DNA from 2 places in the Syntrophotalea acetylenica genome. Region 2 is predicted to be linked to the other one. Evidence: riboswitches for the same ligand, from Rfam matches in the RefSeq annotation. Region 2 holds a riboswitch; the other holds the start of a gene.
The links. Region 2 has a riboswitch for thiamine pyrophosphate ahead of thiD (bifunctional hydroxymethylpyrimidine kinase/phosphomethylpyrimidine kinase). Riboswitches for the same ligand answer to the same signal wherever they lie in the genome.

Region 1: it holds a riboswitch for thiamine pyrophosphate, as region 2 does, so the genes downstream of both, thiF (sulfur carrier protein ThiS adenylyltransferase ThiF) here and thiD (bifunctional hydroxymethylpyrimidine kinase/phosphomethylpyrimidine kinase) in region 2, are expected to answer to the same signal.

Annotation. Positions count from the first base shown of each region.
Region 1 covers NZ_CP015455.1:2,720,537-2,731,150, reverse strand. Annotated here, with positions in the region: gene A6070_RS12795 (rhomboid family intramembrane serine protease) at 1-279, shown strand, start outside; gene A6070_RS12790 (SLC13 family permease) at 292-2,058, opposite strand; gene thiE (thiamine phosphate synthase) at 2,223-2,861, opposite strand; gene thiH (2-iminoacetate synthase ThiH) at 2,883-3,995, opposite strand; gene A6070_RS12775 (thiazole synthase) at 3,992-4,768, opposite strand; gene thiS (sulfur carrier protein ThiS) at 4,791-4,997, opposite strand; gene thiF (sulfur carrier protein ThiS adenylyltransferase ThiF) at 5,011-5,817, opposite strand; TPP riboswitch at 5,881-5,987, opposite strand; gene A6070_RS12760 (hypothetical protein) at 6,221-6,523, shown strand; gene A6070_RS12755 (MerR family transcriptional regulator) at 6,682-6,867, shown strand; gene A6070_RS12750 (3-deoxy-7-phosphoheptulonate synthase) at 6,976-8,043, opposite strand; gene A6070_RS12745 (YggT family protein) at 8,256-8,537, shown strand; gene A6070_RS12740 (DivIVA domain-containing protein) at 8,553-9,098, shown strand; gene A6070_RS12735 (DUF167 domain-containing protein) at 9,098-9,385, shown strand; gene A6070_RS12730 (hypothetical protein) at 9,520-9,762, shown strand; gene A6070_RS12725 (LEA/WHy family protein) at 9,824-10,330, opposite strand; gene A6070_RS12720 (DUF362 domain-containing protein) at 10,362-10,614, opposite strand, start outside.
Region 2 covers NZ_CP015455.1:902,625-913,238, forward strand. Annotated here, with positions in the region: gene trpA (tryptophan synthase subunit alpha) at 1-124, opposite strand, end outside; gene trpB (tryptophan synthase subunit beta) at 117-1,343, opposite strand; gene A6070_RS04120 (GntR family transcriptional regulator) at 1,336-2,067, opposite strand; gene A6070_RS04125 (LA_2272 family surface repeat-containing protein) at 2,245-2,742, opposite strand; gene A6070_RS04130 (L-lactate MFS transporter) at 2,932-4,161, opposite strand; gene thiC (phosphomethylpyrimidine synthase ThiC) at 4,633-5,925, opposite strand; gene thiD (bifunctional hydroxymethylpyrimidine kinase/phosphomethylpyrimidine kinase) at 6,005-7,444, opposite strand; TPP riboswitch at 7,508-7,612, opposite strand; gene alr (alanine racemase) at 7,968-9,101, shown strand; gene A6070_RS04150 (ASKHA domain-containing protein) at 9,167-10,399, shown strand; gene purH (bifunctional phosphoribosylaminoimidazolecarboxamide formyltransferase/IMP cyclohydrolase) at 10,516-10,614, shown strand, end outside.

The DNA.
Region 1 (10,614 bases), 1.4 Mb from region 2:
GCGATATCCGGAGTTCTGGGGTGCTATTTTTTGTGGTTTCCCCGCAATCAGGTCAAGACTTTCATTTTTCTTTTCCCGTTTTTGATGACCACGGTGCTGCTGCCGGCCCGACTGGTGCTTGGCGTGTATCTGGTTATCGATAATCTGCTGCCGTTCCTGGCCAATGGCGGAGCCTCCGGCGGCGTTGCCCATGGCGCGCATATCGGCGGGTTTCTGGGAGGACTGGGGCTGGCTTACGGAGTGGAACACTGGGGCCTGGTGCGGCACCGCCGGCGCTGAGCCTCCCGGCTTTCAGAACGGGAATAAAAGGGGAATCATCAAGGATGCGCAGGCCCATACCAGCAGGTTGAGGAGGGTGCCGGTGCGGGCGAAATCGGAAAAACGGTAGCCACCCGGCCCCATCACCAATGCGTTGGACTGATGGCTTATGGGGGTCATGAAGCAGGATGACGCGGCCACGGCCACGGCCATGAAAAACGGTCGTGGCGAAACCTGCAGGGAGGTGGCCGCATGCAGTACCACCGGTGCAATCAGCACCGCTGCGGCGGCATGGCTCATGATTTCGGTCAGCAGCGAGGTGAGCAGGAAAAACACCGCCAGCACCGCCATGGGGCCCCAGTGCCCGATCAGATGCAGGATGTTTTGCGCCAGCAGGCTTGCGGCTCCGCTGTTCTGCAGAGCCAGGCCCAGTGGCAGGGTGCCGGCAATCAGCAGAAGGATGCGCCAGTCAATGCTCTCATAGGCTTCCTGCATATTGAGACAGCCGCTGAGCACCATGGCCACCGCGCCTAAAGGGGCGGCCAGGGCGATAGACAGGCTCTCGGTCACCGTCAACAGAATCACCCCGGCCAGCACCAGCAGCGCCATGGGGGCCTGCCGTGGCCGATAGGGTGTCGGTTCAATCCCGCCCAGCAGCAAAAAACCGTGTTCGCGGCCCAGGTGCGCGATTCCCGCCTCGTCCCCCTGCAGAAGCAGCACATCACCAAATCGCAACACGACATGATCGACTTTTTTGACCACCGGCGCGCCCTGACGCCACAAGGCCAGGACGTTGAGTCCGTAGGTCTCCCGGAACCGTACCTGGCGCAAGGTCTTGCCGGCCATTTCACTGTTGGGGGTCAGGGAGGCTTCGATCACCATCAATTCCTTGCCGCGATGTGGCGGAGGGTTATCCCGTTCCGGAATCAACTCCAATCCCTTGGCTTTTATCACCTTGAGGATGCCCTGGGGGTTGCCTTCGAGAAACAGGATATCGCCGCTGCGCAATTTGCGGTTACGGCGCGGCGCGGGAATTTTTTCCCTGCCGCGCAGGATGGCTCGCACCCGCAGCTGAAAGTCCCGCTCCAGACTGCTGCCGGCGATGGTCTGGCCGGCGATCGGCGAGTCCGGCAGGATTTCCGCCTGCGTAATGTATTCCTTCACCTGGTAGGCTTCGGTCAGTTGCCCGGATTTGCGCACCGGCAGCAACCGCCGGCCGAGCAGCAGCATGTATCCGATACCGACGGTAACGATCACGAGCCCCACCGGGGTGAAGGAAAACAGGCCGAAGCGCTCCCCTGTATATTCCTGCAGCAGGGCATTCATGAGGATGTTCGGCGGGGTGCCGACCAGCGTGCAGACGCCGCCCAGCAGGGATCCGTAGGCGAGGGGGATGAGCATTTTCGAAGGGCTGATATGCAGGCGGCGGCACACATCGATGACGACCGGCATCAATACCGCGGTGGCGCCGATGTTGTTGATAAAGGAGGAAGCCAGGGCAACACTGACCATGATGATGGCGGTAAGGCGGTTTTCGCTGCCTTTGGCCAGATGGATGAAGAGTACGCCGGCTTTTCCCAGAGCGCCGGTATGGGTTATTCCGGCGCTGATGACGAACATGGCCGCCACCGTGATTACCGCCGGATTGGCGAAGCCGCTGAGCGCCTCCTGTATCGAGACCATGCCGCTAATGGCCAGCGCCAGAAGGACCAGCAGCGCGACCATATCCATTGGCAGCCATTCGGTGGCGAACAGCAGGACCGCCACCAGCAGAATGCCTAAGGTCATCGCAATGGCCATGCCACCCCTCACGCTTCAGCAAAAAGTCCTGTCCTGAAAAGTGTAGCCTTTATCTTTGCGAAGTCACCCGCAGCTTTGGATTGTCCAGGTTTTTTGTGTGTGAAAATGCCCGTTTGGCGAGCAAGTCATCGGGAGAAATCATCGGTCCGCGTCCCGGAATCGCTTTAAGCCAAAGGTTCATCCATTTCGGCCAGCAGGGCCCGTGTTGCGGCTTCGGGGTTGGCGGCGGCCAGAATCGCCGAAATGAGCGCCACGCCTGCCGCCCCGGCGGCACGCACCTCCCGGATGCGACCCTGCTGGATGCCACCCAGCGCCAGTACCGGCAGCGGACTGCAGGCGCAGGCGCACCGCAGTGCCTCCAGGCCCTGGGGCGCACCGAAGGGCGCTTTGGAAGGGGTGAAGTAGATCGGGCTGAAGGTGACGAAATCGGCTCCCTCTTGAGCGGCTGGGTGGATTGCCTCAGGGTGGTGAACGGAGCGGCCGATGATGGCGTTCTGGCCGAGCAGACGGCGGGCTTCGGCGGTGGGCAGGGAATGCTCGCCAAGATGCACCCCGTCGGCACCGGTCGCCAGGGCCACGTCGATGCGGTCGTTGACCAGCAGTCTGGCGCCGAATCGTGCGGTCAGGGAGCGTAATGCCAAACCGCAGCGATAAAGCTCGTCGGCGGGCAGATCCTTGTCCCGCAACTGGACGGCGCGCACACCTCCGCACAGGGCCTGTTCCACGCATTGAAGCAGGGTGCGTCCTTGCGGCACGGTTTTGCGATCGGTGATCAGATAAAGGCGGAACGCACCTGTATCCATGGACATGGCGGTCCCCCCGACTCAGTTCTGAAAAGCGCTGTCCCAGTCTTTCCAGACCGGCTCGTAGCCGCTGGCCCGCAGCATGGCGCAGACCTGCTCGGCGTCGCGTTCGTCGCTGATGGCGAACTGTTCGCTGCCGTCATGCTCGTGTCCGTAGCCGCCCGGCGCGGTGCTGGAACCGGCGCTGAGCTGGGTGATGCCCAGCGGCAGCAGGCTGTCGCGCAGGGCCGCGCTCTCGCGCGTGGACAGCACCAGGCCGGCATCGGGCATCAGCAGGCGCAAGGCGCACAGCAGCTGCACCAGGGCGCGGTCGGAGACCGGCGCCAGGGGCTGGAAGCCGCCGTCGGCCGGCCGCAGGCGCGGAAACGACACATTGACCCGGCTGCGCCACCAGCTGCGGGCCAGATGCCGGGCGTGCAGCCCGACGAAAAAGCCCTCGGTACGCCAGTCGCTCAGACCCAGCAGCGCGCCGACGCCGATGGAGCGCAGCCCCGCCGCGCCACCGCGATCCGGCGTGGTCAGGCGCCAGTCGAAATCCTTCTTGCGCCCGAAAGGATGCAGGCGATCGTACAGCTGGCGATCGTAGGTCTCCTGATAGACGGTCAGGTTGTCCACCCCGGCCGCCACCATTTTCCGGTAGCCGGCTTCATCCATCGGAAAAACCTCGATGCTGATGGCGGAAAACAGCGGCCGCACCCGCCGCACCACCTTTTCGAGATAGTCGACGTTGACGGCCCGCGGCGCCTCGCCGGTCAGCAGCTGCACGTGACGAAAACCCCGCTGGCGCAGGATGCGCGCCTCGGCTTCGACCTCGTCGAGGCTCAGGGTGCGCCGCGCCACCTTGTTGGCGGCGTTGAATCCGCAGTACAGGCAGCCGTTGCTGCACTCGTTGGAGACATACAGCGGCGCGAACATCTGGATGGTTTTGCCGAAGCGCCGCTGGGTGACCCGGTGGGCCTTCTGCGCCAGCGGCTCCAGATACGCTTGCGCCGCCGGCGACAGCAGCGCCATGAAATCGCCGAGGCGCAGGTGTTCCGCCGCCAGCGCCCGCTGCACATCGGCGGCGCCGCAGGCGGCGATATCCCGCGCCACTTCGGCGCGGTCATAACCGTTGAAAATCTCCAGAAAACTCATCGCTCGTCCCTCAGAAAACCGGTCAGCGGACTGGAGGCTTCCGCCATTTGCCGCTGCGCCGGCAGTCCCGCCAGGTAGGCGCGGCGGCCGGCCTCGACCCCCAGACGGAAGGCGTGCGCCATCCCCGCCGGGTCCGGTGTCACCGCCAGGGCGGTGTTCACCAGCACCGCGTCCGCTCCCATCTCCATGGCTTCCGCGGCGTGGGACGGTGCCCCCAGCCCGGCGTCCACCACCACCGGCACGATGGCCTGTTCGATGATGATGGCGATACTGTCGCGGGTACGCACCCCCTTGTTGGTGCCGATCGGCGCCCCCAGCGGCATCACCGTGGCGGTGCCGATCTCCTGCAGGCGTTTGGCCAGCACCGGGTCGGCATTGATATACGGCAGCACCACGAAGCCTTCCTTGACCAGGATCTCGGCGGCCTTGAGCGTTTCGATGGGGTCGGGCAGCAGGTAGTAGGGGTCGGGGGTCACTTCCAGCTTGACCCACGGCTCGCAGCCGGCGGCGCGGGCCAGACGCGCCAGGCGCACCGCCTCCTCGGCGTCGCGGGCGCCGCTGGTGTTGGGCAGCAGCAGGTAGCGGTCGCGGTCGATATGCGCCAGCAGATCGTCGTCGGGCCGGTCGATATCGACCCGGCGCAACGCGACGGTGACGATCTGCGCCCCGGAGGCGTCAAGCGCCTGGGCCATCAGGGCGTTGGAGGCGAATTTGCCGGTTCCGGCCAGCAGCCTGGAACGGAAGCGGCGACCGGCGATAACCAGTTCATCCATGGGCTTATCCTCTTCAGGCGGGTTACCCCCCGCCGACGAATTGCACGATCTCCAGCTGGTCACCCGCGGCCACCGGGGTCGCGGGGAAGGCTTTCTGCAGGAGAATGGTGCCGTTGTGTTCGATGGCGACCCGTGCCGGATCGATGCCGAGATGGGACAGGATCCCGGAAAGGGTTGCCGGCTCGGGAAAGCTGTGCGGTTTGCCATTGATCGTGATTTTCAGCATCATCCTGTCCCCTGGATCAGACAGGCACGTCGCCGAGCAGCAGCTGGACAACGGCATTGGCCTGATGATGGGCGGCAACGCCGACACGGGGCGCCATCAGGCCGGTGCCAGGAGCCGCTGCGGTTTCGCCGTCGCCCACCAGGTAGAGATTGCCGATGGTACGGCGGGTGACGATCGTGTTGGCGGAGCCCGCTCCCGCCACGCCCGAGGCGGCAACCAGCGGCTTGCCGGGAAAGTGGCTCATGAAAGTTTCGGTCAGCATGGCCTTGGCCCGAGCATCGTCGAGCGCCTCCACCATGACGTCCACCTCCGCAAACAGTGTGGCGATATTGTCGCGGGTCAGGCGCACGATGTGTGTGACCACCGCGACCCCGGGATTGATCCGCGCCAGGGTGGCGGCCAGTGCTTTGACCTTGGGCAGGCCGATCTGGTCGATAAAATACATCTGGCGATTGAGATTGGATGGTTCCACCACATCGTAATCCGCCACCACCAGTTTCCCTATGCCGCTGCGCGCCAGTGCCGCGGCAATGGGCGAGCCGAGGCCGCCGGCACCGGCGATGCCGACGCAGGCATGCTTGAGGCGCTCATGCACCCCCGGGGTATGACGTGCCGTCAGCAGGGCGTCAAATTCCTCGGCGGATGGGGTTTCACCACGGCGGATCAGCACCACACGGTCGTTCTCGGTCAACGGCAGGTCCGCCGTTTCCGGAAAACCGTTGACAATCATAACGTCGGCCTGCGGCCTGAATTGGTCACGAACGCCGAAAAGGCTGGCGTCCGGCGGGACGTCATGCCTTTGCTCGTTGATCCAGATCTGCATATCCGCTACATCCTTGCCAAAAAACAAAAGGCCGCATAAGCGACCTTGACGACACTCCGGGGGTGTCGTTTACGCGCCGCTTCCCTACGCCGGAATGACCCGGATCAGGTTCGAAGGGTTGTCCCGCAAAAAAAGGGACTCTCAGTCTGGCAACTCCCCCAGGGCTTGGCTATGTACGACCGGATCTGTCCAAAAATCCGGTCATCAACTGTCTGATTAACAGGTTAGCAGCAGCGCGCCGCCGCCGTCAATGCCTAACTTCCAGGCCAGTGCGGCGCTGGCTCTGGTCTGGTTAACGGAAAAAATCACGTGGCGCCGCTGAAACGGCGGCTAGATGTTGTCCGCGAAAGCCGGTTGTTGCTACAATGGCGCCTGGAAATGTTTTCCCTTTAAAGGAGTATGCATGAATATCTCAGATCGTTATCGCGCCCTCGCGGATGAAGTGCGCAGTTTGATGACCGGTACGGCGGACCCCAAGGTTGAGCGTTTGCTTGAGCAGGCGGTGCGGGAACTTGCCCAGCACGAAGAGAGTGTCGGCGATATTCCCCAGTTGCGGTTGGAAAACGAACTGACCCCGGTTCTGCTCAAGGCCCACAACCTGCTTGACCGGGCTCGCCTGCTGTTCAATGAATGCGGCGAGGAAGATCGTGCCGCCAGTCTGTGGGAGGCGGAGCAGAAGATTTATCGTCTGCTGAACGCCCTGTAAAAGGGGTTATGGGCGCGGCCTGGTTGCTGGCTTGCCGTTTCTGACCCGGTTGCATGTTGGCCTGCATCTTCTAAAGTATAAATAAAGCTGCCGCATGCGGGTTGTCGGGGGAGTCCCCGAATGGCGGTTTCTGTCGGCTGCGGAAAGGAGCCTGTCTCATGTCTCTGGTGAAAACCTGGTTTGCCCCGGAAGAAGCGGCCGGGAGGTTCGGGATCAGCAAAGCCCTGGTACTGGAATGGGTGGATCAAGGACTGGTGCGCAGCGAAAGGGAACACGGCAAGGTCACGCGGGTCAATATTGACGATGTCAAGCTGCAGGTCGATGCTTTGGTGCATCGTGACTGAATTGCGCTTCACGGCATAAGGCGCGGGAATGAAAAAAGGCGGCTTTCGGAAAACCGAAAGCCGCCTTTGCCATTGGTGTGCCTTGCGACGGTGCGGGCGGTGTTTTTTTCAGGCAATGGCGCGTCCGCCGCATTTTTTCAAACGCTCGCGGGCATGCCGCAACATGCGTTCGGTGGTGGCCCAGTCGACGCACTTGTCCGTGATGGAAAGGCCGTATTTGAGCAGTTTGATGTCGGCTGACAAGCTCTGGTTACCGGCCTCGAGGTTGCTTTCGATCATCAGGGAGCAGATGGAGCGGTTGCCGGCCACCACCTGGTCGAGGGTGTTGACCAGAACCTCTTCCTGCCGCTGGTGATCCTTGAAGGAGTTGGCATGACTGCAGTCAACCATGATCGCCTGCTTGAGACCGGCGCGATGCAGAAGGTTTTCAGCCCGTGCGATGTCTTCGGGATAATAGTTGGGCTTGCCACCACCGCCTCGCAGTACGATGTGCGTGTCGGGGTTGCCGGTGGTTTCGACAATGGCGGTGCGACCGTCCCGGCTGATGCCGAGAAAACTGTGCGGATGGCAGGCCGCGCCGATGGCATCGATGGCAATCTGCAGGCTGCCGTCGGTGCCGTTCTTGAACCCGACAGGAAACGACAGACCGCTGGCCATTTCCCGATGGGGTTGGGATTCGGAAGTGCGTGCGCCGATGGCCCCCCAGCTGATCATGTCGGAAAGATACTGGATGGTGATCGGATCGAGCATTTCCGTGGCGATGGGCAGTCCCATCTGGGTGATGGCGCACAGCAGACCCCGGGCGACTCCGAGACCTTTGGATATCTGATGGGTGCCGTTGAGGTCGGGATCGTTGATCAGGCCTTTCCAGCCGATGGTGGTGCGCGGTTTTTCGAAATAGACGCGCATCACCAGAAACAGTTGATCGGACAGCTCTTCTTTCAGTGCAGCCAGGCGTTCAGCGTATTCCAGGGCTGCCCTGGGGTCATGGATCGAGCAGGGGCCGACCACCACCATAATGCGGTGATCTTGCTGATTCAGGATGTCCCTGATGGTCTGACGGCTGCTTAGAACAAACTCCGCGGCCTCTTCGCTCAGAGGGAAGACCTGCTTGAGATCGGTCGGTGCGATGATGGGTGTAAGCGCGCGGATATTGAGATTGGTGGTCCGGATCATGGCGGTTCCTTGCTGGTGGAATGTGTCATGAACACCCTTGGGTGCGGGGCATGGAGAAGCCAGAATGTATCGGTTTTTTGTGTGTTTGTCAAAGGATACGGTCGTTGCCCGGTTTGCTTTGCCGAAAGCGTTGACACTTCGGCGGCGGATTCGGTATAACGTGACATTAATTATTGAAAAAACGATGAAAATTTTTTCAAGCGAGGTCAAGCGTGGGCATTCTTCAAGGGTTGCAGTTTACATTGATAAAAATGGTGGCTTCGGCTATCGAGATTTACGCCTACATCGTGGTGGCGCGGGCCATTCTTTCGTGGGTCAATCCCGATCCTTACAACCCCATTGTGCGGTTCCTTTACAACGCCACGGAGCCGGTTTTGCAACGCCTGCGGCGGCTTCTACCTTTGCGGGTCGGCGGGCTGGATTTTACGCCGATGGTGCTGATTTTCGTCTTGTTTTTCGTAAGCAATTTTTTGCGGACCTTGCTGTTTCGCTGATTCAGGATCCCTGCCATGACCATCACTCCCATCGATATTCAGCAGCACCGGTTCAAAACCCGCACTTTCGGCTATGACAAGGCCGGGGTCGACAGATTCCTTGAACAGGTTGCCGATGAACTGGAGCGCTATGCCCTGGAGGTACAGAAACTCAAGGAAGATCTGGCGCGGACCCGCAGCGCTCTCGACGAAATGAGGGAGCGTGAGGCGACCCTCAAGGAAACTCTGCTCACCACCCAACGCATGACCGACGAATTGAAGGCCAATGCCCGCCGGGAGGCGGATATCCTGATTGCCGATGCCCAGTTGCAGGGCGAAAAGATTCTGCAGGAAGCCCGCGGCCGGCAACTCGATCTGGCTACGGAAATCCAGGAACTGCGGCGGCAGAAGGTGTCTTTCGAGTCGGGATTGCGGGCCGTGGTGGAAAGCCACCTGCGGCTGCTTGAAATGAACGCGTTGCCCGCCCGGGAAAAGGGTCGTTTCCAGCCGGTGCTGATGGAGATCCTGGAGGACGAAACATCCGCCCGGCGGCCCTTTGGCGACGACAAGGATGGACGCTGATGTCCGGGTGCCTGACCCCTTCCGATGCGGGTGTGTTGCTCGATATTCATGTGCAGCCGCGTGCCAGCCGCAACGAGCTTGCCGGGTTGCAGGGTGATTGTCTCAAGCTGCGCCTGACCTCCCCGCCCGTCGAAGGTGCGGCTAACAAGGCCTGCCGCGAGTTCATCGCCAAACTGCTGGGGGTGGCGAAAAGTCGGGTCACCCTCGTTTCCGGAGATAAATCCCGCCACAAACGCCTTCTGATCGAAGGCATGACGGTTGAAGAAGTGCGCAGCGTACTTTCCTGATTCCCTCCCGTTTCTTATTTCCACAACCATCCCCGACAATGCGCGTGCCCTTTACCTGACGCATGTTTGCGAGTAGAATGATAACTGCTCAGGTCATAATAGATCCGCCCCGGATCGGAAAGGAAGGGTGGGCCATGGCTTCCAATGTTGTAACCGTTGACATGCTCAGCAAACACCTTGAAGAAATCCGTTCCCTCAAACGGGAAAACGAAGAGCTCAAGGCGATCAACAGGGACCTCCGCCAACGCCTGGAAGATCTGCACGGCGAATACCAGGAACTGCGGTATCACCTCAAGGGCATGGCGTCTCACGGGGAGGTTCTGGCGCTTCGCAAGAAAATCCTTGAGCTGCAAAACGAGTTGCACTTCCGTCGCTAGCCATAATGGCCGGGCGAATGCTGCTGTTCCGCCGGTCTGTTGTTGTCCGTGGTTTCCGGAGTCATTCGGAGGTTTCGACGCTGTTTGCGTCGGAGCTGAGTCCGGAAAGGTCGAGGGAGCCTTTTTTTCTGAAGGGCAGGTTGCGTTGTGCCCACGGGATTCTGCCGAGCATCACGTCTCCGGAAATTTCATAAGGCAGCGGTTTGCCCTCTTCCAGCAGCGGGCTCAGCCGCAGGAGATTGAGGTAAGAGGTAGACAGCCGCACGGCAAGCTGGCCGCTCTGCAGCGATCCCAGGCGGATGCTGTCCAAAGAATTGCCGTGGGCCACGCGGATGCCGCCAATGGACAGGGCATAGCGTATCTTGCCGACGGTGATGTTGAAATCGTTGGGGTTATACAGATCGAGGTCCGCCGTCAAAAGGGCGTGACTCAGGGTCAGGTTGTCCACCTGCAGCGCGGCCAGGGCGATTTCCGGCGGTTCGGCGCGGAATACGGCGCACCCCCCGAGCAGGGATGTCAGTATCATCAACAAAAGCAATCGGTGCGGCAGGGCAAGGCGTTTGAACATATCGAATTCCTCGGGGTTTGTCGGGGTGGTGTTATCGGGGGTCGGGCGGTTTGCGGTGTGTCTGTCCGGTTGCGGATGCGGGTCTGCGGCGTTCTACCAGCCAGCGGCCGAGGCGCAGCAGCCAGCCCTGGCGGGTCAGCAGTGCGCCGTAGGGGCACAGTTCCTGGCAGCAGAAGCAGCCGATGCAGCGCCGGTAGTCGATGCGCAGGCGGTTGTGATCCAGTTTCATGGCCCCGGGCGGACAATGCTTGACGCACAGGCCGCAGCGCCTGCAGCGTTGCATA
Region 2 (10,614 bases):
CGGCTTCTACCATGGTGCGGACCACTTCGAAGGAGGTCTCCAGATCCGGGTAGCCGATGACGATATGGGTCATCAGCAGGATATCCTGTTGCGCCAGTTTGTTGCGGATGGTGGTCTCAAGCATGGTATTGCTCCGCCTTGTGTTTGATGAATTCCTTCCAGGCCGGGTCGTCGAAAGCGTCGGCGACGGTGAAGATGTCCTTGTCGCCGCGACCGGACTGGTTGATGATGATGATGTCGTCCTTTGACAGCGTCGGCGCTTCCTTGAAGGCCTGAGCGAAGGCGTGGGACGATTCCAGTGCCGGAATCAGTCCTTCCTTGCGCATGGTCAAAGTTACCGCGTCAAGCACTTCGGCGTCGGTTGCCGCCTCGAAGCGGGCGCGGCCGATGGCCTGCAGGTGCGCCAGGATCGGCGAGACGCCGACGTAATCGAGACCCGCCGAAATACTGTGCGTGTCCTTCATCTGTCCATCGCCATCCTGCAAAAAGTAGGTTTTGTAACCCTGCGCCACGCCGACGCTGGCATCCCTGGAGCTGAGGCGGGCGGCATGCCTGCCGCTGTCCAGCCCCTTGCCCCCGGCCTCGACCCCGACCAGCTCCACCGGGTCGTCCATGAATCCGGAAAACAGCCCCATGGCGTTGGAGCCGCCTCCGACGCAGGCGTAGACGCGCTTCGGCAGGCGCCCTTCGTGTTTAAGGATCTGCTGGCGCGCCTCGGTACCGATGATCGACTGGAACCAGGCGACCATCTCCGGAAAGGGGTGCGGCCCGCAGGCGGTACCGAGCACGTAATGAGTGGTGTCCATGTTGGATACCCAGTCGCGGAAGGCTTCGTTGATGGCGTCCTTGAGGGTGCGGGAGCCGTCTGTTACCGGCACCACCGTGGCGCCGAGGCGCTCCATCCAGAAAACATTGGGGCGCTGCCGTTCCACGTCCTCCTCGCCCATGTAGATGGTGCACTCGAATCCCATGCGCGCTGCCATGGTGGCGGTGGCCACGCCGTGCTGTCCGGCGCCGGTCTCGGCGATGACGCGGGTCTTGCCCATGCGTTTGACCAGCAGCCCCTGGCCCATGACGTTGTTGGCCTTGTGGGCACCGGTGTGATTGAGATCCTCGCGTTTGATGTAAATGCGCGCTCCCCCGAAATGCCGCGTCAGATTCCCGGCGAAAGTCAGCGGGGTCGGGCGGCACGAGTAGTTCGACATGACATCGAGGTATTCCTGCCAGAAAGCGGAGTCGGCCCTGGCGGCTTCATAGGCCTTGACCAGTTCCACGAAGGTTTCATTGAGGATTTCGGGGATGAAACAACCGCCGAATCCGGAAAAATAGCCGCGTTTATCCATGGCCGGATGCTCCCATGTGTTGTGAGAAGACGATATGGTCGGTGCGGCAGAACAGCCGCGAAAAAAAACCGTCACGGCCGGCGGCGAAATCGAGGCGCCGTTCGACCTGCAGCAGGGGTGTGGTAACGCTGACGTCGAGGCAGCGGGCCCGCACTGCGTCGAGGTAGCCGATGCGGAAGCTCTGTTTGCCCCCCATCGGCCGCAACATGAAATGCTTTGCCGCGACGCTCGACAGGGAACGGCCGGCCAGGTCCAGACTCTCGATCCCCGCGAACAGTTGCGGATGCAGGTACAGATCTTCGAGCAGCACAGGGGCACCGTCGAGACAGGTCAGGCGCGAGAAGAAGTAGGCTGTGCGGCCGCTGAAAGGGTTGTCCGGCGCATCTTCGATTGGCTGCAGGCGGATCGCTTCGCGGATGAGGGTCGTTGCCGCCAGGCCTTTTTTGTGGAATGCCGCCGACGTGCCATCCAGGGAAAAAAGGTCGATCTCGCGGGCCGGTTCGCTGACATAAGTCCCCGAGCCGCGGCGCCGGCACAACAGACCCTGCCGCACCAGGGAGTCGAGCGCCTGGCGCACCGTGGGGCGCCCGATGCCGTACCGGGCCGCCAGTTGCGGCTCCGACGGGATGCGCTGGCCCGGTGCCAGTTCGCCGTTGCGGATCTGGTCTCCGAGTCGCTCGGCAAGCTGGTGATAAAGCGGTATGGGTGAGTCGGGGTTGAGCATGCTTTGCGCCTCCCTGCAATGGTGTTCATCTTAGACCTGGTCTGTCAGGTTGTCAAGACAACTTATGCTGTTTTGGCGTATGTCCGGAGAAGGTTGGTGCGTAGACGCTGAAAAGCCCGCCGGATGTCCGGCGGGCCAGGATGGCGTGGCGCGAAGGGTCGGTTCGGCGGCCGAGGATCAGTAGCGCCAGTTGACGAACACCATGGCTGGGGCGACCTCGTTGGGCAGGTTGCCGAACCATCTTTTATTGGCGTTCATGATGTTGATAAGGCCGATCTGCACGCCTTTGTCGGCGTTATCCGCGAAGTTTACGAAACCGAGCTGCAGGCCGTGCAGGTTGCCTGCATAGTTGAAGGCCGCCCACTGCAACCCGGTGACGTTTCCCGAGGCGTAATTGGCGATGCAGGCCAGCTGCGCGCCTTTGTAGTTTTCGGCATAATTGGCCAGCAAGCCAAGAGACAGCCCCGAGCTGCTGCCGGTGGAGCCATTGACAATCCCCAGGGCCAGCGCGTTTTGCGGATTCTGGCTCCAGATGCCGAGAGACACGCCGTTGATCCGGGTGCTTCTGGAATGGATGGCGACATCCGGGGTCAGGCTCAACTGGAAATTCTGGGGTGCGGCAAACGCTCCGGACGCCAGAAAACAGCATAAAAATGCCAGTGCCCATTTTTTCATGGATCATTTCCTCCTTGAGATGTTGTTGAGTGGTGCGCGGGCCGATCCGGAAAGGTCTCCGGCCTCGCTGGAATTCAGCCGGAATTATACATCGACAGCATTGAAAAAAAAGGGGCTCTGTCCGAGCCCCTGTAAATCAACGATCCATTTTTTTCATGCTCTATTCTATGCAGCGGGAGCCCAACCCATCTAAGCGGTAGCCTTGACAGGCGGCTTGTAACTCCAGGTAATGATAAAACCGAGGACAAGAAGTGCCGCCGCAACATACAGGGCGGGTGCGCCTTTGACCTGTGCGAAAACCAGAGGCCCTGCGACACCGGCCGCGCCCCAGGCGGTAAGGATGATGCCGTATACCTTGCCGATATAGCCGGGGCCGAAAGAATCCGCGGCAAACGAGGGCATGACTGCAAAGCCGCCACCATAGCAGGCAAGCAGATAGCAGGCTGCGATGGTGAAAACGGTTGCGCTGGTGATTTGAGGGATGTAGCAATAGAGCAGAGCCTGGCTGGCAAACATGACCAGAAAAACATTTTTCCGGCCGATCTTGTCGGATACAGAGGCCCAGAACAAACGCCCCAGACCGTTGAAAATGGAGGCGATAGCCAGAATCAGACCACCCTTGATGGCCAATTGCTCAGGATCAGCGATGCTCAGGGAAAGGATCTTCTGCCCCATGGGCGAAAGCTGGGAAAGAAGCCCGAGTCCGGCGGAAACGTTGAGGAACAGCATGAACCAGATCATGTACCATTGCGGGGTGCGGCGCGCTTGCTCGAAATTGAAGGAATCCGCATGGGAGACGGTCTTGGTGCTCTGAACAAAGCCTTCGGGAGTCCAGCCCTTCGGCGGATCCCTGAACTGAAGGGCCGCGGCGGTGCTCACCACGAGGTAAACCACGCCGAGAACAAAAAAGGTGTTGGCCACGCCCATGCTGACGATCATGCCGGGAACGATCTTGCCGATGAAGAAGGCGCCGGCGCCAAAGCCCATGACGGCAAGGCCGGTAACCAAACCGCGTTTGTCGGGAAACCAGCGAATCAGGCAGGCGATGGGAACCACATAGCCGAAACCGTTGCCGAGGCCACCGATCACGCCATAACCGAGGTACAATACCCAGATGTTCCCGGTCAGGTCCGCCAGGCCGGCACAGAGGGTGCCGATGGCATAACAGACGGCGCCAATGACGGCTACCAGCTTCGGTCCCTTTTTATCCACCAGGGTACCCCCGAAAGCAGCGGCCAGTCCAAGTACCGCGATGATGATCATGAAGGTGCCCTGAGTAGCTGTTTCACTCCACCCATGATTTGCCATGAGCGGTTTCTTGAAGACAGACCACGCATAGACAGTCCCCAGAATCAACTGCAAAACAATGCCCGCCAAAGCAATAAACCAGCGCTTTGACTCCAACTTCTCATTACTCATAGTAACCTCCCAAAAATGTCCAAAGTGGCTCCCGCGCTCCTCACAATAGCTGTGTAACAGCGTTTTGAGTACTATAATTCAATTTCGGTGAATGTACAACAATCGTGAGATAGAGATTTGTCGCTTTTTGCAGAGAAAAAGGGGTTGCGGAATGGATCGCCCTGAAAAAGAAGGGAAATAATATCGTGGTGGTAAAAAGCCCCCAAAACGGTGCGTTTCGGGGGCTCTCCAATGTGGCTCTAGGCTAGTTTTCATCCGGAAACGGCCCTTTTCCGCCGTAGCGGCGTCAATCCGCAGGCTTGCTTGTGCGGCGTACCGATGTACGCCTCCGCGCAACCCCTTGATTTCCTTGCCACAACGAAAAATTGCTCGTTTCCCATATGAAAACTACGCTGTATCCATCCGGAGTTTCCGGATGGATACTAGGCTGAACGGGGCAGGGCGGAGCGGAGCATGTCCGCGCCGAGGGCCTCATCGATGCTTCTTGCGTTCGTCCATGACCCGGTAGGCGCAGAATTCGCCGCACATGGTGCAGGCTCCATGTTCCTCGTCGACCCCCGATTCGCCGCGGCGCTTGCGGGCCAGCTCGGGATCGATGGCGAGGCCGTACTGGGTTTCCCAGTCGAGGGCCTTGCGCGCCCTGCTCATGGCGATGTCTTTTTCCAGGGCGCCGGGCAGTCCCTTGACGATGTCGGCGGCGTGGGCGGCGATGCGGGTCGCCATGACGCCGTCGTGCACGTCCTTTGCGGTAGGCAGGCACAGGTGTTCGCTGGGGGTGACGTAGCACAAAAAGTCGGCTCCGGCGCTGGCGGCGATGGCGCCGCCGATGGCGCAGGTGATGTGGTCGTAGCCCGGGGCGATGTCGGTGACCAGCGGGCCGAGCACATAGAACGGGGCACCGTGGCAGAGGCTTTTCTGCAACTGGATGTTGGCCTCGATCTGGTTCAGGGGGACGTGGCCGGGGCCTTCGATCATGACCTGGATGCCGGCATCCCAGGCGCGCTGGGTGAGTTCCCCGAGCACGATCAGTTCGTGGATCTGGGCGCGGTCGGTGGCGTCGGCCAGGCAGCCGGGGCGAAAGCCGTCCCCCAGCGACAGGGTGGCGTCGTAGGGCCTGACCAGCTCCAGCAGGCGGTCGTAGTGTTCGTAAAGGGGATTTTCCGCATTGTTGCGCGTCATCCAGGCGACGGTGAAGGAGCCGCCGCGGGAGACCACCTCCATGATGCGTCCTTCGCGGTCCATGCGCTCCACCGTGGCGCGGGTCACACCGCAGTGCACGGTAATGAAGTCGACACCGTCGTCCAGGTGTTTTTTGATGCCGTCGAAGATCTCGTCGACGGTCATGTCGACAATGGCCTTGCCCTTTTTTACCACCGTGTCGCAGGCTGCCTGGTAGAGGGGCACGCTGCCGATGCAAACGTCGGTTTCGGCGATAATGGCGCGGCGGATTTCATCGATGGGGCCGCCGGTGGACAGGTCCATGATGGCGTCGGCGCCAGCGGCCATGGCCACCCGGGCCTTTTCCAGTTCCTTGTCGATGCTGGTGTCGTCCTTGCTGGTGCCGATGTTGGCGTTGATGCGCGTCGGCAGGCCTTTACCCACCGCCAGAGGGCGGCCGTTAGCGTGTCTGTTGTTGTGGCAGACGATGGCCGTGCCTTCGGCAATGCGCTGGCGAAGGATTTCAGCATCGATACCGGCGTCGGCGGCGGCCTGCTTCATTTTGTCGGAGACGATGCCCTGGCGGGCCATTTCGAGTTGCGTCATGAATCTACCTTTCATACGTCAAAGCTCTAAGCTGTAAGTTTTAAGATGAAAGTTGAGAGCTATATGGCTTTTTCGGTTGTCAAGATCCTTCGATTTTGTTCAACAGGTATCGGGCCGCGGCGAAATGGTTGACCGGTCCGTGGCCGGTGCCGAGGTCGGCAGCGGTGCGGATCGCCTCGGTGATGAACTCCTTGGCCAGTTTCACCGCCTGCGGCAGCGGCTGGCCGGCGGCGAGCAGGGTGGCGATGGCGGCGGAACTGGTGCAACCGGTGCCATGGGTGTTGCGGTTGTCGAGGCGTGCGGCCGGCAGCCGGTGCAGGGTGCTGCCGTCGAGCAGCAGATCGACTGCTTCGCCGTCGAGGTGTCCGCCCTTGATCAGAATGTTGCGTGCGCCAAGCTCCTGCAGGCGGCGTGCGGCTTTCTCCATGTCCGCTTCGGTTTCCACCGGAAATCCGGCGAGTTCCGCCGCTTCCGGCAGGTTGGGGGTGAGCAGGTAGGTGCGCGGCAGCAGCAGCTCGCGGCAGGATTGAACGGCATCGTCGCGCAGCAGCAGGGCGCCGCCTTTGGCGACCATGACCGGATCGACCACCGCCAACAGGCCACGTGTCCAAAGTTCCCGGGCGACCAGCTCAACGATGGCGGCATCGAACAGCATGCCGGTTTTGACCACTTCCGGGTGCAGGTCTTCGAGCACCGCCGTTAGCTGGTCGGCGACAAATGCCGCCGGAACGGGATGGATGCCGCGCACGCCGCGGGTATTCTGTGCCGTCAGGGCGGTGATGACCGTCATGCCGTAGCCGCCCAGCAGGGTAATGGTTTTGAGATCGGCCTGAATGCCGGCGCCGCCGCCGCTGTCAGACCCGGCTACGGTCAAAACGCGACCGCGGGGCGGGGTGGCGCGGCGGTTGAACTGCAGGGCGATTTCCCGTGCGGCCAGCGCCGGCGACGGGTCGGCCATGACCGCCGAGATCAGGGCGACGGCATCGGCTCCGGCATCGATGACTTCTCCGGTATGGTCGCGATCGATGCCACCGATGGCGACCAGCGGCAGGTCGACGGCGCGGCGCACGGCGCGCAAGGTGTCGAGGCCGATATGCACGGCGTCCTGTTTGGTGCCGGTGGGATAGATGCTGCCGACGGCGATGTAGTCGGCGCCAGCCTGTCGGGAGGCGAGGGCCTGGGCGACGGTACGGTTGGAGGTGCCGATGATTTTTCCCGGACCAAGCACGGCGCGGGCTTCGGCAACGGTCATGTCCTGCTGACCCAGATGCACACCGTCGGCCCCGCAGTCCAGCGCCAGATGTGGATCATCGTTGACGATGAACAGGGCGCCGGCCTGACGGCACAGCCCGGCGAGGGCCCGCGCTTCATGCCGCTGGTCGGAAACGGGAACCTGTTTGCCCCGGTACTGGACGATGCGGGTTCCTCCCTGGAGGGCGGCCGCGACCCTGGCCTGCAGTCGTTCTCCCCGGGAATCGTCGGTGATCAGGTACAATCCCTGCAACGGTCGGTCTTTCATGGCGTCCTCGATTTTTGAAAACAAAAAACGTCACGGCCGTAAAGCACGTGACGTTATCACGATTGCCCTGCGACACCGCTTCCCTACGCCGGCATGATCCGGGTCAGGTTCCAAGGGTTGTCCCGTCTATCTGGGACTCTCAGTGCAGTGACGCCCCCAGCGGCTGTGTTTTTGTATCCGGATACTGTATACGCGCTCATCCATTTTAATACGTCACGGGTCGGATGTGCAAAGCAATTCATGCCATTGCGGCTATTTATTCCACCGGATGCGAAGCGTTGGCCGTCACTCTAGCGAATGCTCCGCAGTCTGTCAAGCGAGCGCCCGGAGGGGGCCGGCGGATGTCCTGCGGGTCGCTGCCACGCACGTTTTTTGCCCTTTACAGTGGCAAGACGTCGTGCTAAGAGTTTGGCTCCGAAACGTGGGCCGTTTGCTTTTTGCAGCGGCTCCGCCGACTTTTCACGCTATCACTTTTCCGGCCGTTGTGCGGCCGCTTATCCCGCAAATTCAGGACCAGAACGTCATGAGTGATCCCTGGGGACACCGGCCCACCCGCGTTGAAATCGATCTTGAGGCTCTGAAACACAATTTCCGCCAGGCGCAGACCCTGGCCGGCCCCGAACAGGGGATTCTGGCGGTGGTCAAAGCCGATGCCTACGGACACGGCGCCGCCCACGTCGCGACCGCGCTTCAGGATGTCGGCGCGCGGATGTTCGGGGTGGCTATCGTCGAGGAAGGCGTTTCGCTGCGCGAGGCGGGAGTGGTGTGTCCGATTCTGGTGCTCGGCGGGCTGTATCCCGGCCAGGAACAGGAACTTCTGCGGTTCGGCCTGGTGCCTACGCTGTTCGACATGGATACGGCCCGGCGCCTGGATGCCTGCGCCCGGACCGCCGGGGTAGTGCTGCCGTATCACATGAAGCTCGATACCGGCATGAGCCGGGTCGGTTTCCGGGCTGCGGATCTGGCATGGGTTCTGGAAGAGCTCAGGACGCTTCCGGGGTTGCGCATGGACGGTCTGTTTTCCCATCTGGCTCTGGCCGACGAGCCGAAGGATCCTGTCAATCGGCGGCAGCACGATGTTTTTCGCGACTGTCTGGCCCGGGTGCGCCAGTCCGGATTTGCACCCCGCTATGTGCACCTGAGCAACAGCGCGGCGCTGTTGACCGGCGAAGCTCCGGAATGCAATCTGGCGCGTCCCGGCATTCTGCTCTACGGGGGGCTGCCCAGTGAGGCATTTGCCGGACGATTCGACCTGCGGCCGGTGATGAGTTTCCGCACCCGGGTGGCGCAGGTGCGCAGCGTCCCCGAAGGCACCGGAGTGTCTTACGGACATCGCTTCGTTGCCGGCCGGCCTACCGTATTGGCGATCATTCCGGTGGGGTATGCCGACGGCTACAGCCGACACTTGTCCAACGTTGGGGAGGTGCTGGTGCGCGGCCGGCGGGCGCGGGTCGCCGGAACGGTATGCATGGACTGGACAATGATCGATGTGACCGACATTCCCGGGGTCGCGGTCGGCGACGAGGTCACCCTGCTCGGCTGCGACAACGGTCAGTGCATCACCGCCGACGAATGGGCGCGACGCATCGGCACCATCAGTTATGAGGTATTCTGCCAGTTCAGTAAAAGGGTGCCGCGCGTAACGCGCGATGACTGAGGTTTTCGGTCGCTGGCGACCGGCTTCAATTTTTGCGAATGTGCAAAACTAGCCAAGGAGGAAAGATGCCCCAGGGAGGCTGCCTGCTGGCGCTGGACCTCGGCACGACCACTCTGGCCGGCCGCCTGCTCGATAGCGACGGCCATGTGCTGGCGCAGGAGCGTCTGCTCAATCCCCAGTCGGTACTTGGCGCCGATATCATGCGCCGGCTTGAAAACGCCATGACCGGCGAGGATCTGCGTTTGCAGCTGTTGCTGCTGGATGGCTTGCGCGAGATCGTCGACAGCATGCTGCGACAGGCGGGGCTGGCCCGCCGCGATATCCGCGGCGCCGCCGCCGCCGGCAACCCCGGTATGGTCTATCTGCTGCGGCGCCTGCCGGTAACGTCGATCCTCTATCCGCCCCATCGGCCACCCTGGCGCGATGCAGTCTTCCTTTCCCCCGACCAGATCGATTTGCAGTTGCCGGTTCCCCTTTATATCTTTCCCCTGATCAGCGGCTACGTTGGCGGCGACCTGGTGGCTTTTCTGTTTGGCCAGGGCAAGGTGGGCGAGGCCAGTTTCTTTCTCGATGCAGGCACCAACGGTGAGATGGCCCTTTTCAGCGGTGACCGCTGGCGGGTTACCTCGGTGGCTGCCGGTCCGGCTTTCGAGGGCGGCGGTATCTCCTGCGGCATGGTTGCCAAAGCGGGCGCGATCCACGACGTTGTCATCGAGGATGATCGCCTGGGTCTTTTGGTTCTGGGAGGCGGGCCGCCTCGCGGTCTCTGCGGCAGCGGCCTGGTCGCTGCGCTGGCCGCCGCCCTGGACGGCGGATTGATCGATGCGCGCGGCAGCATCGTGGATCCCCTGGAGGTTCCGACCAATCTGTCTGGCTACATTGTTGAGACCGCCAGCGGACGGGCCCTGCGCCTGTACCGGGATGCCGCGGTGGATTTGTTGCTGACGCAACAGGACGTACGTCAGTTCCAGTTGGGCAAAGCCGCGGTGCGGGCCGGCACCGAGTGTTTGCTGCGGCGCGCCGGACTGGAAGCCGCCGATGTGGCACAGGCTGTTCTGACCGGTGCCTTCGGGTTTTCCCTGTCCCGACGGGTTTTGAAAAGGGTTGCCATGCTCCCGGAAAACATGGTAGAAAAGGTGCGTTTTGCCGAGGTCGGCGTCCTTGCCGGAGTCGGGCGCCTGCTGTGTGATGCGCAGGGCCCGGACAAGGTGCAGCGATTGGCCGCGACCCTTCAGCCATTACCCCTGTCGGGCTCTCCGGCCTTTGAAAAGGCTTTTATCCACGCCATGAATTTCTAGAAAACCGCCGGCCTGACGGTTTTTTTTGTTTTCCACCCCAAAGGATGACGCGGTTGCGGCCAGGTTGCCGCGGATGTCGTCAGAAATGTATTTTCAGCAGGAAAGGACAGAAGAATATGGCCGTCATCAAGCGCGCGCTGATCAGTGTTTCGGATAAAACCGGTATCGTCGGATTTGCCAGGGAACTGGCGGATTTCGGGGTCGAGATCCTTTCG